One region of the Pseudoalteromonas sp. DL2-H2.2 genome, then DNA from elsewhere that is predicted to be linked to it. Evidence: predicted binding sites of a transcription regulator. Region 1 holds the regulator's gene; each other region holds the start of a gene.

Region 1 (3,125 bases):
GCAGGTTAACTGGGATATTATCTGCGCAGTAATAGCCCAGGTCTTCCAGTACGCGAAGGGCGACTGATTTACCCGAGCCGGAACGACCACTGACAATAATTAGCTGCACTGAAACTCTCCGTTAGTTGTCAAACTCTTCAATTATCGCAAATAACTCCTGATCATTGTGAGCTTGTCTGATTCGTTTACAAAACACCTTGTTTTTAAGTTTATCAGCGATTGTTGCCAAGGTCTGCAAATGTTGTTGATTTTCTCCCTCGGGTACGATGAGTGCCACAAAAATGTCGACGGGTTGATTGTCGATGGCGTCAAAGGCAATGCCTTGTTGGTTAACCAGCAGCATGGCGACCACTTTATCTATGCCAGGCAGGCGGCCATGTGGCAGCGCGATCCCTTTACCTATGCCGGTACTACCGAGTTTTTCACGGCTCAGTAAAGCGTCCAGGATATCATGGGCATTACTGTCAGGAAGCTGGCTGTGAGCCAGTTCACTGATGTACTCTAGAATGCGTTTTTTGCTATTAAAAAGGACCGCAGCTTTGCTGCAGTCCTGTGAAATCAATGAGCTTAGTTTCATGATTAGTGTCGAGTTAGCTTCTCTTTATGCTTGATCACCTGGCGATCAAGCTTGTCGATAAGTCCGTCTATTGCGGCATACATATCCCGGTGTTCGGTTGAGGCAAAGATTTCTCCCCCGTTCACATGTAGTGTGGCTTCTGCTTTTTGGATCAGCTTTTCGACATCTAGGATAACATGCACATTATTGATGTGATCAAAGTGCCTTTCTAGCTTCGCAAACTTGTTTGTTACATAGTCTCTTAACGAATCGGTGATTTCTACATGTCGACCAGTTAAATTTAGTTGCATAAGCATTTTCCTTCTGTAGTTACGTCTAAATCAGGCTTTTACGCTGATTCGACGGTGGGATAGCCAAAGACTCTCGGTATTTGGCAATTGTACGTCTAGCCACTTTGATCCCTTGATCTGCCAATACATCCGCTATTTTGCTGTCACTTAATGGCTTAGCTGTGTTTTCAGCGGCAATTAGCTTTTTGATCAATGCTCTGATTGCAGTCGAAGAGCATTCTCCTCCGTTTTCAGTGCTGACATGGCTTGAGAAGAAATACTTCAACTCATAGATACCGCGTGGCGTGTGCATATACTTTTGCGTAGTGACACGTGAAATCGTGGACTCATGCATGTCGACCATTTCGGCCACATCATTGAGTACCATCGGCTTCATTGCCTCGGGGCCATGTTCAAAGAATGCCTGTTGTTGCTGCACAATGCAATTAGTAACTTTTAATAAAGTTTCGTTACGACTTTCCAGGCTCTTGATGAACCATTTTGCCTCTTGCAGGTGCGAGCGAATAAACTGGCTATCGGTGCTCGACTTGACGGAGCGAGACATAGCGGCGTAGTGATCGTTCACTCTGATTTTTGGCATTGAGTCCGGGTTGAGCTCAACAACCCAGCGTCCTTTCACCTTTTTCACCGACACATCCGGGATCACATAGTCCGCTTCTTCTTGCACTATGCTGGCAGCAGGTTTCGGATTCAGGCTGTGGATCAGGGTCATTACTTCTTTCAGATCCGCTTCTTTGAGCTTGGTCTTTTTCATCAAAGTGCGATAATCGCGGCTAGCCAGCAAATCAATGTGTTCAGTCAGGATTTCTTTGGTTTGAGTGAGCCAGGGGGTGTTGCGATCAAACTGGTTGAGCTGGATACACAAGCATTCCTGCAAGCTGCGCGCAGCAATACCAACGGGATCGAATAATTGCACCCGTTTCAGTACGGCTTCAACTTCGTCCAGTTCTATGTGTTCGTCGTCATTGTCTTGATTCATGCTCTCGACAATGTCTTCACAGCTGATTGTCAGCAGGCCAGCATCATCAACGGCTTCCACTATCGCCAAAGCGATGGCTCTGTCAGTTGGGCTGAAAGGCGTGAGCTCTAGTTGCCACATCATATATTCTTGCAGCGTCTCAGTGGTTTTGCCCTGATAGATGGTTTCATCTTCTGGCATCGGGCCAGAGCTGCTTGCCGGGGCGGCACTGATGTACTCGTCCCAGGTGACGTCCATTGCCAGATCGTCACTGACTGTGTCTTTGTTTAATGCAGCATCGCTGTCTTGTTCGTAGTCACTGACAGCCGAGTCCTCAAAGCTGTCATTATCATTGGTTGTGTGTTGTTCTAACTCAGTATCCGATTTGGACTGAGTTTCATTGTCATGTGATTCAGACTCACCTTCTTCCACTTCCAACAAAGGGTTGCTATCAAGCGCTTCTTGGATTTCTTGTTGGAGATCTAGCGTACTCAACTGTAACAGGCGAATGGCCTGTTGCAGCTGTGGTGTCATTGTCAGTTGCTGCCCCATGCGCAGCTGTAGCGATTGCCTCATGTATCTCTAACAATCCTTTTTGTTATTTACTTCTAATCTTATAACTATAGCCTGAATTGCTCACCTAGGTAGACATCCCGCACGGTTTGATCGGCAAGAACATGCTCCGGGGTGCCTGCTGCTATGAGTTCACCATGTGACACTATATAAGCTTTCTCACAGACGTCCAGCGTTTCACGTACATTGTGGTCGGTGATCAGCACGCCTATGCCGCGGTTTTTTAAGTGTTCGATAATTTTCTTTATATCTAACACCGAAATGGGATCAACGCCAGCGAAAGGCTCATCCAATAAGATAAATTTTGGATCTGCCGCAAGGGCGCGTGCAATTTCTACCCGGCGACGTTCACCACCCGACAAAGCCATACCCTGGCTATCCCGAATATGTTGGATATTAAATTCATCTAACAACTCGTTGAGGATGACTTCTCGCTGCTCTTTATTGAGCTCCTTACGGGTTTCCAAGATGGCCATCAGGTTCTGATAGACGGTCAGTTTACGAAAAATAGAGGATTCTTGAGGCAGGTAACCAATGCCTAACCTTGCCCGACTGTGCATAGGCAGCAAGGTAATGTCTTGATCATCAATGTGAATGCTACCCTTATCACTGGGCACCAAGCCGACAATCATGTAAAAGGTGGTGGTTTTACCCGCGCCATTAGGGCCGAGCAGACCAACAATACTGCCTGCCTCAACGCTCAATTCAACGTTCTTAACGACTTGCC
Region 2 (3,125 bases), on a different contig from region 1:
TATTGACTTTGGTCAGATAAACCTGGTGGGTGGTGACAGCAATGGCGACAACCAAATCGACATTGCCGACCTGACGCTATTGCTGGGAGCTTATCGCTCAGTTGAAGGCGAACAAAATGGCTATGTGATGGCCGCCGACTTTAACCGCGACGGCGCAATCAACCTGCAGGATCTCACTTTACTGGGTGCCAACTTTGGTAAGCAAGGACCACAAAGCTGGTAACTAATACATGGGGTTAGGGTTTAACGCTAACCCCTTTACAATAATTTTAAGGAACAACAAGATGAACTATATGGTGTGTATTGCGGCGTTGCTGGTGAGCTTGAGCGCTTTTGCAAAGCAAGGGCGTATTTACCTTGAAACGTCTAACCCGCAAATCAAAACCGGCAGCGAATTTTATGTAGATGTGATGGTGGAAAACCTGCCTAAGGTCTACGGCGTACAGCTGACCCTAAGCTACGACGCCAAATCTGTCACCCTTATTGATCAGGATGCTAAAGCCAAGGGCACGCAGCTGGAACAGGGTGACTTTCTCAATAAGAAACACCTTTACACCCTGCGTAACCAAGCGGACCTGCAATCAGGACAGATCCAGTATATTGCAAGCCAGGTCGCACCGGCACAAAGTGCTGCCGGTAGCGGTCGCCTTGCCCGGCTGTACTTCAATGCTCCAGCCAATACCAGTGAAACCGAGGTGTCTATTCAGGTTGCAGAATTTGGCACCCGAAACGGCGAAAAATACACTTACGCAGCCCAGGCGCCTTTAAGCCTGAGCTTTAATGCCAGTTATCAGGTGCAAAGCGCACCGCGCTCAAGCATCCCATTGTGGGCGTTCGGCTTAGCAATAGTGTTGCTACTGAGCATTCTGAGTGCCTTTTTTATCCGCAGACGCCCAGCTACCACGCCTGATAGCCAGCCTGCTTAAATTATGCGCTCTGCTTAGCGATGCTTATACTGTGTCGGGCAATAACCTCTGGACACCTCAGCCGGTCGTATCTTACCGTGCTTGGTTGCCCGACCACTCACCCGCTTGCGCCACAGTCGAAAGCTGGCAGGCTTAAGGTGAGTGCGCATTAGTCGGATCAATGCTGATTCGTTTAATCCGAATTGCTGCTCAATGGCCTCAAACGGCGTTCTGTCTTCCCAGGCCATCTCAATGACCCTCGACTGCTCATCACTCGTTAACTGCATTATGTGCTCTTATCTTGCGTTTCTACCCGGTAACAGTACGAGACAAAAAGCCGCGCGGTTTAGTGGGTTGATTCGTATTTAGTGATGAACCTGAGAGTTTTAAACTTTTTCTATAGAAGAGAGTAAAAATTACAAAGTCATTGATATTTTACATAAAAATTTTTCACTCTTTTATAGCCTAAAAAATATAACCAATAAAAATCAACACCTTAAAATTGGCAAATATATTGCTCTATCTATATCGAATCTAATTTTTAAGGAGTCGAAATATGAAAAAGACACTGTTTATCTCTTTGCTAACTACCTCTTTAATGGCCAGTTCTGCCTTTGCCGCTGACAATAACTGGGAAAAAGAAGCCAGTGATGCCTGGATTGACGGCAAAGCAGAAGCCACCCTGTTATTTAATGGTGAATTGAACAACTTCGATATCAATACAGATGTAAAAAATGGCACGGTCATTTTGACCGGTGAAGTTGAACATGCCGTTGACAAAAAACTTGCTCAAGAGCTGGTGCTGGGCATTGACGGAGTTAAAAACATAGAGAATGAACTAACGGTTGTCGATATGTCTGATGACAAGACGTCGGGCCAACACCAGGCAGAAACCAGCACCTTTACCGATGCCAAAATTGCCACAGTGATCAAGTCACGATTTTTATTTGATTCTGACATCGATGGCACCGACATTGACGTCGATGTCGAGCGCGGTGTCGTGACCCTCTCAGGGGATGTAGATACCGACGCCGAGCGCCAGCTTGCAGTGCAAATTGCCAAAAATGCCGACGATGTAAAATCGGTCAAGTCTCGCCTGACTCTGGATAAAGACGCATAACAGTCTTTGCAGATAACCCCGTTTTAACGCTTTAAACAAACAGATTGAATAAAGAGGGATCAATTATGAAACGCTTTTCTATTGCAACGACGTTACTTGCACTGTGTGGTATGACAGCAACGATGGCACAAGCAGAGACCACATCCGATCCGGACAGCTACAAGATCTACACCGGCCTGGGTTATGGCCAATACTCTTTTCAGTGGGAAGACAGAGAAAATGACACCTCGTTTGATGAAGATGCTTCCATGCTCAAGGCCTATGTAGGTACGAAAATCAATCCATACTGGAGCTTTGAGCTGGCATACGAAAACTTTGATGAAGCCAGTGACATAGACAGCAGCGCGGAAATAGACGGCGTCTCTTTGTCTACCCTCTTGTCGGCTCCTATTAATGAATACTTTTCTTTGTACGCCAAAGGCGGCTGGCTGGAGTGGGACGCTGAGCTCTATACCGACATCCCGGCTATTGGCCGGATAACCTCTGAGCTCGAAGGGGGCGACTGGCTATATGGTGCGGGTGCAACGTTTCATGTCAGCGACAACGTCAATCTGCGTCTGGAATACGTACGCTATGAGCTGGAAAAAAACATTGAACCGGATATGGATGTGGCCTCGGTCTCGGTAGAGTATCAATTTTAAAATGACTGAGAAACGCACTGCACAGCAGTTCCAAAGCGTGGCAGTGGCCGCATGAGCTCGGCTACTGCAACCAAACGTCAGGCTAAACTGCTGTATAACGGAGATACCGGCCCAGAGCCGGTATCACTATTTCACCTTGCGTAAAGACCAAGCTAAAGCTTGACTTTACACCACAGTTCGCCAAAAAAGAGATAATTAATCTCTGGTACGAGTGGACAAACCTCCTTGCGGAGGGCTTTCGGCTCACCCGTCCATGTCTCGCGTTCGCCATAAAAGAGATACTTAATCTCTGGTACGAGTGGGCACACATCCTTGTGGGGGGCTTCCGGCTCGACGTCCATGTCTCGCGTTCGCCAAAAAAGAGATAATTAATCTCTTTTTTGGCTCACCCAAACATCTTTGTGTAAGTAGCCTTGATAGTTGACTTTGCTTGGGTCGAAGTGGATTTTTTTCGCTGAC
Region 3 (3,125 bases), on a different contig from region 1:
GATACTGACTGACACCTCACCATCCTGAGAAATAGTAATGGAGTTGGCATTGTCCGGAACGTTCATCTCAGGCTGCACCGGGAAGCCCGCGCCAGAGGTGACAATTCGGCCTTCTTCATCTGTGGTAAACTGGCCGTTGCGTGTGTAGGCGATGGTGCCATCGGGCATCTGAATTTCAAAAAAACCAGGCCCCTGAACCATCCAGTCCAGTGAGTTTTCTGTGCTCAGCATATTGCCTTGCGAGAAGTTTTTCTGGTTTGCGACCACTTTGGCACCCGCACCTAACATCAAGCCTGATGGTAGCTCTGTATCCTGAGAGGAGCGGCCACCTGGCTGATTAATATTCTGATAGAGTAAGTCTTCAAATATCGCGCGGCTTTTCTTATAGCCGACGGTGCTGGCATTCGCCAGGTTATTCGAAATCACCGAAATATCAGTTTGCTGGGCATCTAGGCCGGTTTTACTGATCCATAATGCTGGGTTCATAATCTATACCTCACTCTCTTAAACGATACGCAGGAGCGAAGTGTGTCGCTCATCAATTTCTTCAGCGGTTTTCATCAGTTTAATCTGCATTTCAAACTGACGCTGAAGGTTTACCATGTCTACCATTTCGTGAACCGGATTCACGTTGGACATTTCCAGATAGCCGCTCATTACTTTGGCAGTTGGAGAAATTTCACAAAACCCACACACGCCATCTTCAAGCAGCTCTTCCTTTGGTCTGAACAAACCATCATTGCCTTTCTCAAGTTTGCTATTATCTGCGTTAATAATCTTTAATCGGTCTACCACTTCCAAAAAGTTGGCTGGCGCACCCTGCGGGCGAACCTGAATAGAGCCATCGTCACTGAAGACTACCTTTTCTACCGGCAGCGGCAGTATAATGGGCCCACCTTCGCCAATTAATTGACGACCATGGCTAGTGACCAGCGCCCCATCTGAGGTGATATTGAGGGTACCAACCTTGGTATAGGCCTCTTCGCCTGCGGCATCTACAACGCTTATCCAGGATTTTTCATCCACCGCAATATCCAGCTCCCGACCCGTTTCAGTAATGGCGCCACTCGTCATCATGGTTCCCGGGCGCTCCTGCATCGCAAATACGCGGGTGGGCAGCCCTTCACCAAATGCCTGCATTGAGCGGGCCTGTGCAAAGTCGGCTTTAAAACCAGTAGTATTGGCGTTGGCCAGGTTATTTGCCTTCAGCCCGACACCAACCAGGTTTTGCTTGGCGCCTGACATGGCGACATACAGCATTTTATCCATGGGAACGACCTAAAATTGTTCAATCTATACTGTATAAAGCAATATAGATGCCAAGATGATCGTCAAGAAAATGAAAAGGCCGCTTTGGAGCGGCCTTGTGAGATAATAAAGGTGATTATCGGATCTGCAGAATGTTCTGTTGAAGTGTTGAGTTGACTTCCAGTGCCCGTGAGTTTGCCTGGAAGTTTCGCTGTGCGCTGATCAGATCAACCAGCTCGTTCGTCAAGTTTACGTTCGACTGCTCCAGAGCAGAGGAGTTGATGGTGCCCAATGTACCCGAACCTGGTTCACCCGCGATCGGCTCACCCGATGTTAAACTCTTTTTCCATCCCGTGTTACCAGCTTCTGTCAAACCTTGTGAGTTTGAAAACCGCACCATGGCAACTTGCCCCAGGAAGGTCGAATCCCCGTTACTGTATGAGGCAACAATTTTGCCATCTGACCCAATATCGATACCCGCTAGCCTGCCTGTTGTTGCACCGTCCTGTTCAAGCGCTTTGACCTCAAAACGGCTGGCAAACTGTGTTGGTAATTTATTAGATGTATTCGCTTCATCACGCCAATTTAATTGAATATCAGACGGAAACGTCGCGCCGTTAGTTAACAACCCAGATATATTACCTGCGGTTAAATTGAGTGGATTAAAAGTTGTGCCTGCATTCGGAGCTCCTCCTGTAGTATCGGGGAAACCTTGCGCATTAAACTCAAATTCTGTGATTGGCGTTATTGCTGCAGGTGGAATAATTTCATTACCACCGGAGTCAAATGATTTTCCCCCAAGTGTCGCATAAACTTGCCACTCATTTGGGTTAGTTGTTGGGTCTTCTTTACGGAAGAAGAGCTGTAAAGTGTGTGGCTCTCCTAATGAGTCATACACTGTCGTTGACGTCGAGCTATTATAAGATGCCGTTGTATCTGGAGCGAATGGAACGGTTGGTGCCGTCGCTGTTGAGTCTAAGTTAAATGATGAATAAACATTTGTCGTTGCACGCGGAGAGCCTGACGCGTCAGGTATCTGCAATGGTGACGATGTGCTTAAGCTCACTGATGTTGTATCACCCGTACTTGGGTCAACTGGGAAACCCTGAAGAAAATTACCATTTGCATCAACAATAAAATTATCCTTGTTCAGCTTAAATGCACCTGCACGGGTGAATGTATAATCCTGGCTACCCAAATCTTCACTCATCGCAAAGTAGCCTTCACCAGTTATCGCAAGGTCCAGCGAGTTTTGAGTAAAGTTCAAAGACCCCTGGTGAAATTGCTGCGCAACCATAGTGGTTTGTACACCGTCACCATTTTTTGTCTTACCGGCGCTAAATACGGAAGATGCATACACAGATGCAAATTCAGCACGCGATTCTTTAAAGCCTGTCGTATTCACGTTGGCAATGTTGTTAGCTGTGGTATCCAGGTCTTTCTGAGCCGCAGCTAAACCAGTTAATGCAATATTGAAACTCATACTCTCACCTCTTGCTATTAAGGTTAAATCTTTTTAATTAGGCTAATTCCGCGACGTCAGTAAGCCGCACGGCACCCGCTTTAGTGTTAATAACGATGCCGCTTGCACCATTGACGTTGACGCTTTCAATGTTTCTGAAAGTCGCTGTAGGCAAGGCTGTAAACTTGCCGTTTACAGAGCCCTCAGCCTTTATTGTATAATCTCCAGGCGGTAACATTTCACCATCGGTGCTTTTACCATCCCAGTCAAAGCGAACTGCGCCGGGATTTTGATCTTTAAGGTCAATTGTTCTTACCAGCTCGTTTTTATCATTGAGGATACTGACCGTCAGTTTCTCTACAGGTTCGGTGACAATGATTGAACCTCGCGATTGCATGTCAGGGCCATGCTCTAT
Region 4 (3,125 bases), on a different contig from region 1:
CCAGTTCATCTTTTGACTGGTCCTCACCTAATACATGGCGAAAGACCTGAAAACCGAGCAAAGTGACCGGGTCTTTTTTGATATAGTAAATGCTGCGATTGTCATTGCCCCATTCAATGCTTTGTGCTGCGCCTTCGAGCTTGTCTGTGTAGATTTCACCGGTTTCCAGGTTTTTCACGCTGATTGTGTAGATACGGCGGCTGAGGGTATCTTCCGCAAACGCCATGAGTTTACCATCCGGACTCACACTCAGTGCGCCCAGGCCATAATATGACTGACCTTCGGCGCGCTCATTGGCGTTAAAAATCTCTGTGGCATCACTGCCATCGGCGTGTTGGCTGCGATAGTAAGCACGGTATTCCTGGCTGCCCTTCACTTCACTGAAGTAATAATAATCACCGCGTTTTAACGGTACGCTGCGATCGTCTTTGGCGATTTTATTTTTTATTTCTTCAAACAGCGTTGTGCGCAGCGTATCAATCGGCGCCAGCTTTGCATCGGCGTAACGGTTTTCCTGCTCCAGGTGAGACAGCACCTCAGTTGAACTGCGCGTGTCATCCCGCAGCCAGTGATAATTGTCGACCAGTTTGTAACCGTGGATCTCGGTTACATGAGGTATTTTTTTTGCAACGGGTGGCTGAACCTGTTGTTGGCTAGCCTGAGTGTCTGTGTTTTGTGTAGGTGTCGTCTGGCTGCATGCGCTGGCCAGTAAAACAGCTCCGGCAAGAGCGCTTAGTTTTATTGTTCTCATGTCTGTCCTTTGTGACATTCGGGTGTGACCCGTTTATTAGTGAAGCGAGCTAGGCCCAAAATGTGTTTAACTTAATTGTTGTGGGATTGTAATCACATTCGAAACAAAAGTACAAAAAGGCTGAGACAAGCGGGGGTTAGCGAGTAAATAAAGGTAAACGAAAGGGCCAGCTCAGTGTTGAGCTGGCATGCCCTCTGTTAGCAGTTTTCGTTTTCTGCATTAAGGTTTTCTTTGGCTTCTTCGCACAGGTCTTCAGCCTTGTTCTGTACATCAGTGATGGCCTCGTCTACGCGCTCGCCTGCATTTTCTGCCGGGCCGTCAGAACAACCAGCCAGACCTAAAATGGTGATAAATAAAGTGGCTTGTAGTGCAGTAATAATGTGGTTCATAATGTGCTCCTTAATCAATTCAATGAGGTTACTTGCGGCTGCTAAGCGTTTGGCTTTTTAATCACAGGCAGCACAAACGACAGCAAAACCAGCGCAATAAACACAAAGAACAGTATTTGTGCTATGCCTGCTGCGGCACCGGCGATGCCCCCAAAGCCTAAGATGGCACTGATCAGTGCAAGTACTAAAAATCCAAGTGACCAACGTAACATGTGAACCTCCTGTCGGTGTTTTGTTAAGCAGGGCAACAGCCCTGCTAAGTCAGTGATGTGACCTGTACAACTAGGCGGTCAATTCCTGAAGTGCTTTCATTTCGTCATGGCAAGCCTGCATGCGGACCTGAACTTGTCTTAAGTCCTGAACACACTGAGGTGGTAATTGTTGCTCCAGCGCATCGGCCACTTTATCTAGCACCTTGTCCTCTACTTCTTCCAGCTGAGATATGTAGGTGTGTGTTTTGTCAGTACTCAATACACCCAGCACCTTAGTGTAATGCTCACGCAACGTAACCAGCATGTCAGAGTCAGTCTCGTGCTCGCCTTCATCAATCAGCGCGTAGGTTTGCAACTTCGAGATAGCCTGAACCTTTTCAGTGATCATGGTGTTGAAAATGGCACTGATGCGCTCATCGTCTACTTTGTCTTTGGCGTCTTTGTAAAACTCCATGCCACCATTGAGCACCTTGACTAATTCCTTCAACGGTTCCATATCGTAGTTCGAATGTGTCATCGTTTAACTCCTTACTTGATTGCTTAAGTTTGTTTGTTGCTTAGACTAATGCATTGCCCGTGCCAGCTTTAAATTCGTTTAATATCATATATTTATGCTTCTTTGATTAAACGGACGATGCAAGCTTTACCTTGAGTCTGTAACTTTTACGCTTAACGACTCTGTACTTCTTTCTCACCTTGCGGTTTGTGTGTACGCTGGCGCATATTGATTTGCATGTCCTCCAGGTTAGCACCGCCTTTGGCATTAAAATCCAGCGTACGAATAGGAAAGGGAATAAGAATGTCGTTTTCTTCCAGGGTTCTGTGAATTGCAATAATGGCTTTGTGGCGCATCTGCATAAAGCCAATCTCACCGGGATAGTCAATCCAGAACCACACCAGCAGATTGACAGAGCTGTCACCAAACCCGCAGGCATACACATCGGTTTCGTGTTGTTTTATGACGCCATCCAGCTCGTTTATGGCCTCCACTATCACAGATTCGGCCTGCTCGATATCATCGGCATAAGAGATCCCTACTTCTATTTCTATTCGTCGGGTGGCCAGGCGGGAGTAGTTGATCAATTCATTTTTAAACAGGATCTTGTTGGGCACTATGGCCAGCTGACCATAAAAGTTCTCAATTAAAGTATTGCGCAGGTTAATTCGGCGGACGGTGCCGAAGGTGTCGCCGGCTTCCACCACATCGCCAACCCGAAATGGTTTTCGAATACCCATTACAACTCCGGCTATCATGTTTTCGGTCATATCCTGAAAGGCAAAACCGACTGCCAGGCCTATGATGCCGGCACCGGCAAGTAGTGACGCCACCGCTTTTGACAGCCCCATAATATCCAGGGCAAAGAAAAACCCGATCGCAACCAGGATCACACGACAGATCCCCGCAATCAGTCCGGCTATCTGGTTTGACTCAAACAAGCGTTTGAGCAAGGTCAGCAGCCAGCGCGCAAGGAATTTAGACAGAATCACAAACACAATAAAAATGAGTGTTGCAATGACCAGGTTGGGCAAATTCTTAATCGTCAGTTCGGCCCAGTGGACGAGCTTTTCGTTGATCAGCGACCAGAAGTCTTGTGGGGTAAATGTAAATGACATAACGCCTCCTTATTTGTATCTGGTGATAGCAGCAGGGAGCGTGCCATTGAGCGATGTATTTAATTTCAATAGGTTAGTAAAAATCGCGCTGATCTGTGTAGAAATTGCCAGTAAATAGTTCCACGCTGGTATGTAAAAGATACAGGCAAAAGGCAGAGG

What was found. Region 1 encodes sigma-54, which starts transcription at its own class of promoters, with help from an activator protein. Its sites were predicted from a motif close to GTTGGCACGNNNNTNGNNT; they were not measured.
Region 2: L1285_RS09300 (BON domain-containing protein) is a predicted target of sigma-54. The motif match lies at 1,407-1,425, and genes of this name have one in related genera.
Region 3: L1285_RS15310 (flagellar basal body rod protein FlgF) is a predicted target of sigma-54. The motif match lies at 1,306-1,324, and genes of this name have one in related genera.
Region 4: L1285_RS19545 (PA2169 family four-helix-bundle protein) is a predicted target of sigma-54. The motif match lies at 1,918-1,936, and genes of this name have one in related genera.

Annotation. Positions count from the first base shown of each region.
Region 1 covers NZ_JAKGBD010000002.1:635,654-638,778, reverse strand. The annotation lists gene rapZ (RNase adapter RapZ) at 1-109, opposite strand, end outside; gene L1285_RS05540 (PTS sugar transporter subunit IIA) at 122-577, opposite strand; gene hpf (ribosome hibernation promoting factor) at 580-867, opposite strand; gene L1285_RS05530 (RNA polymerase factor sigma-54) at 893-2,401, opposite strand; gene lptB (LPS export ABC transporter ATP-binding protein) at 2,446-3,125, opposite strand, start outside.
Region 2 covers NZ_JAKGBD010000004.1:259,457-262,581, reverse strand. The annotation lists gene L1285_RS09315 (dockerin type I domain-containing protein) at 1-223, shown strand, start outside; gene L1285_RS09310 (cohesin domain-containing protein) at 285-926, shown strand; gene L1285_RS09305 (TIGR03643 family protein) at 941-1,192, opposite strand; gene L1285_RS09300 (BON domain-containing protein) at 1,462-2,025, shown strand; gene L1285_RS09295 (outer membrane beta-barrel protein) at 2,091-2,666, shown strand; gene L1285_RS09290 (alanine/glycine:cation symporter family protein) at 3,035-3,125, opposite strand, start outside.
Region 3 covers NZ_JAKGBD010000009.1:1,637-4,761, reverse strand. The annotation lists gene flgG (flagellar basal-body rod protein FlgG) at 1-486, opposite strand, end outside; gene L1285_RS15310 (flagellar basal body rod protein FlgF) at 505-1,269, opposite strand; gene flgE (flagellar hook protein FlgE) at 1,385-2,731, opposite strand; gene L1285_RS15300 (flagellar hook assembly protein FlgD) at 2,769-3,125, opposite strand, start outside.
Region 4 covers NZ_JAKGBD010000014.1:68,558-71,682, forward strand. The annotation lists gene L1285_RS19530 (S9 family peptidase) at 1-751, opposite strand, end outside; gene L1285_RS19535 (hypothetical protein) at 949-1,140, opposite strand; gene L1285_RS19540 (DUF1328 family protein) at 1,182-1,352, opposite strand; gene L1285_RS19545 (PA2169 family four-helix-bundle protein) at 1,423-1,869, opposite strand; gene L1285_RS19550 (mechanosensitive ion channel family protein) at 2,022-2,966, opposite strand.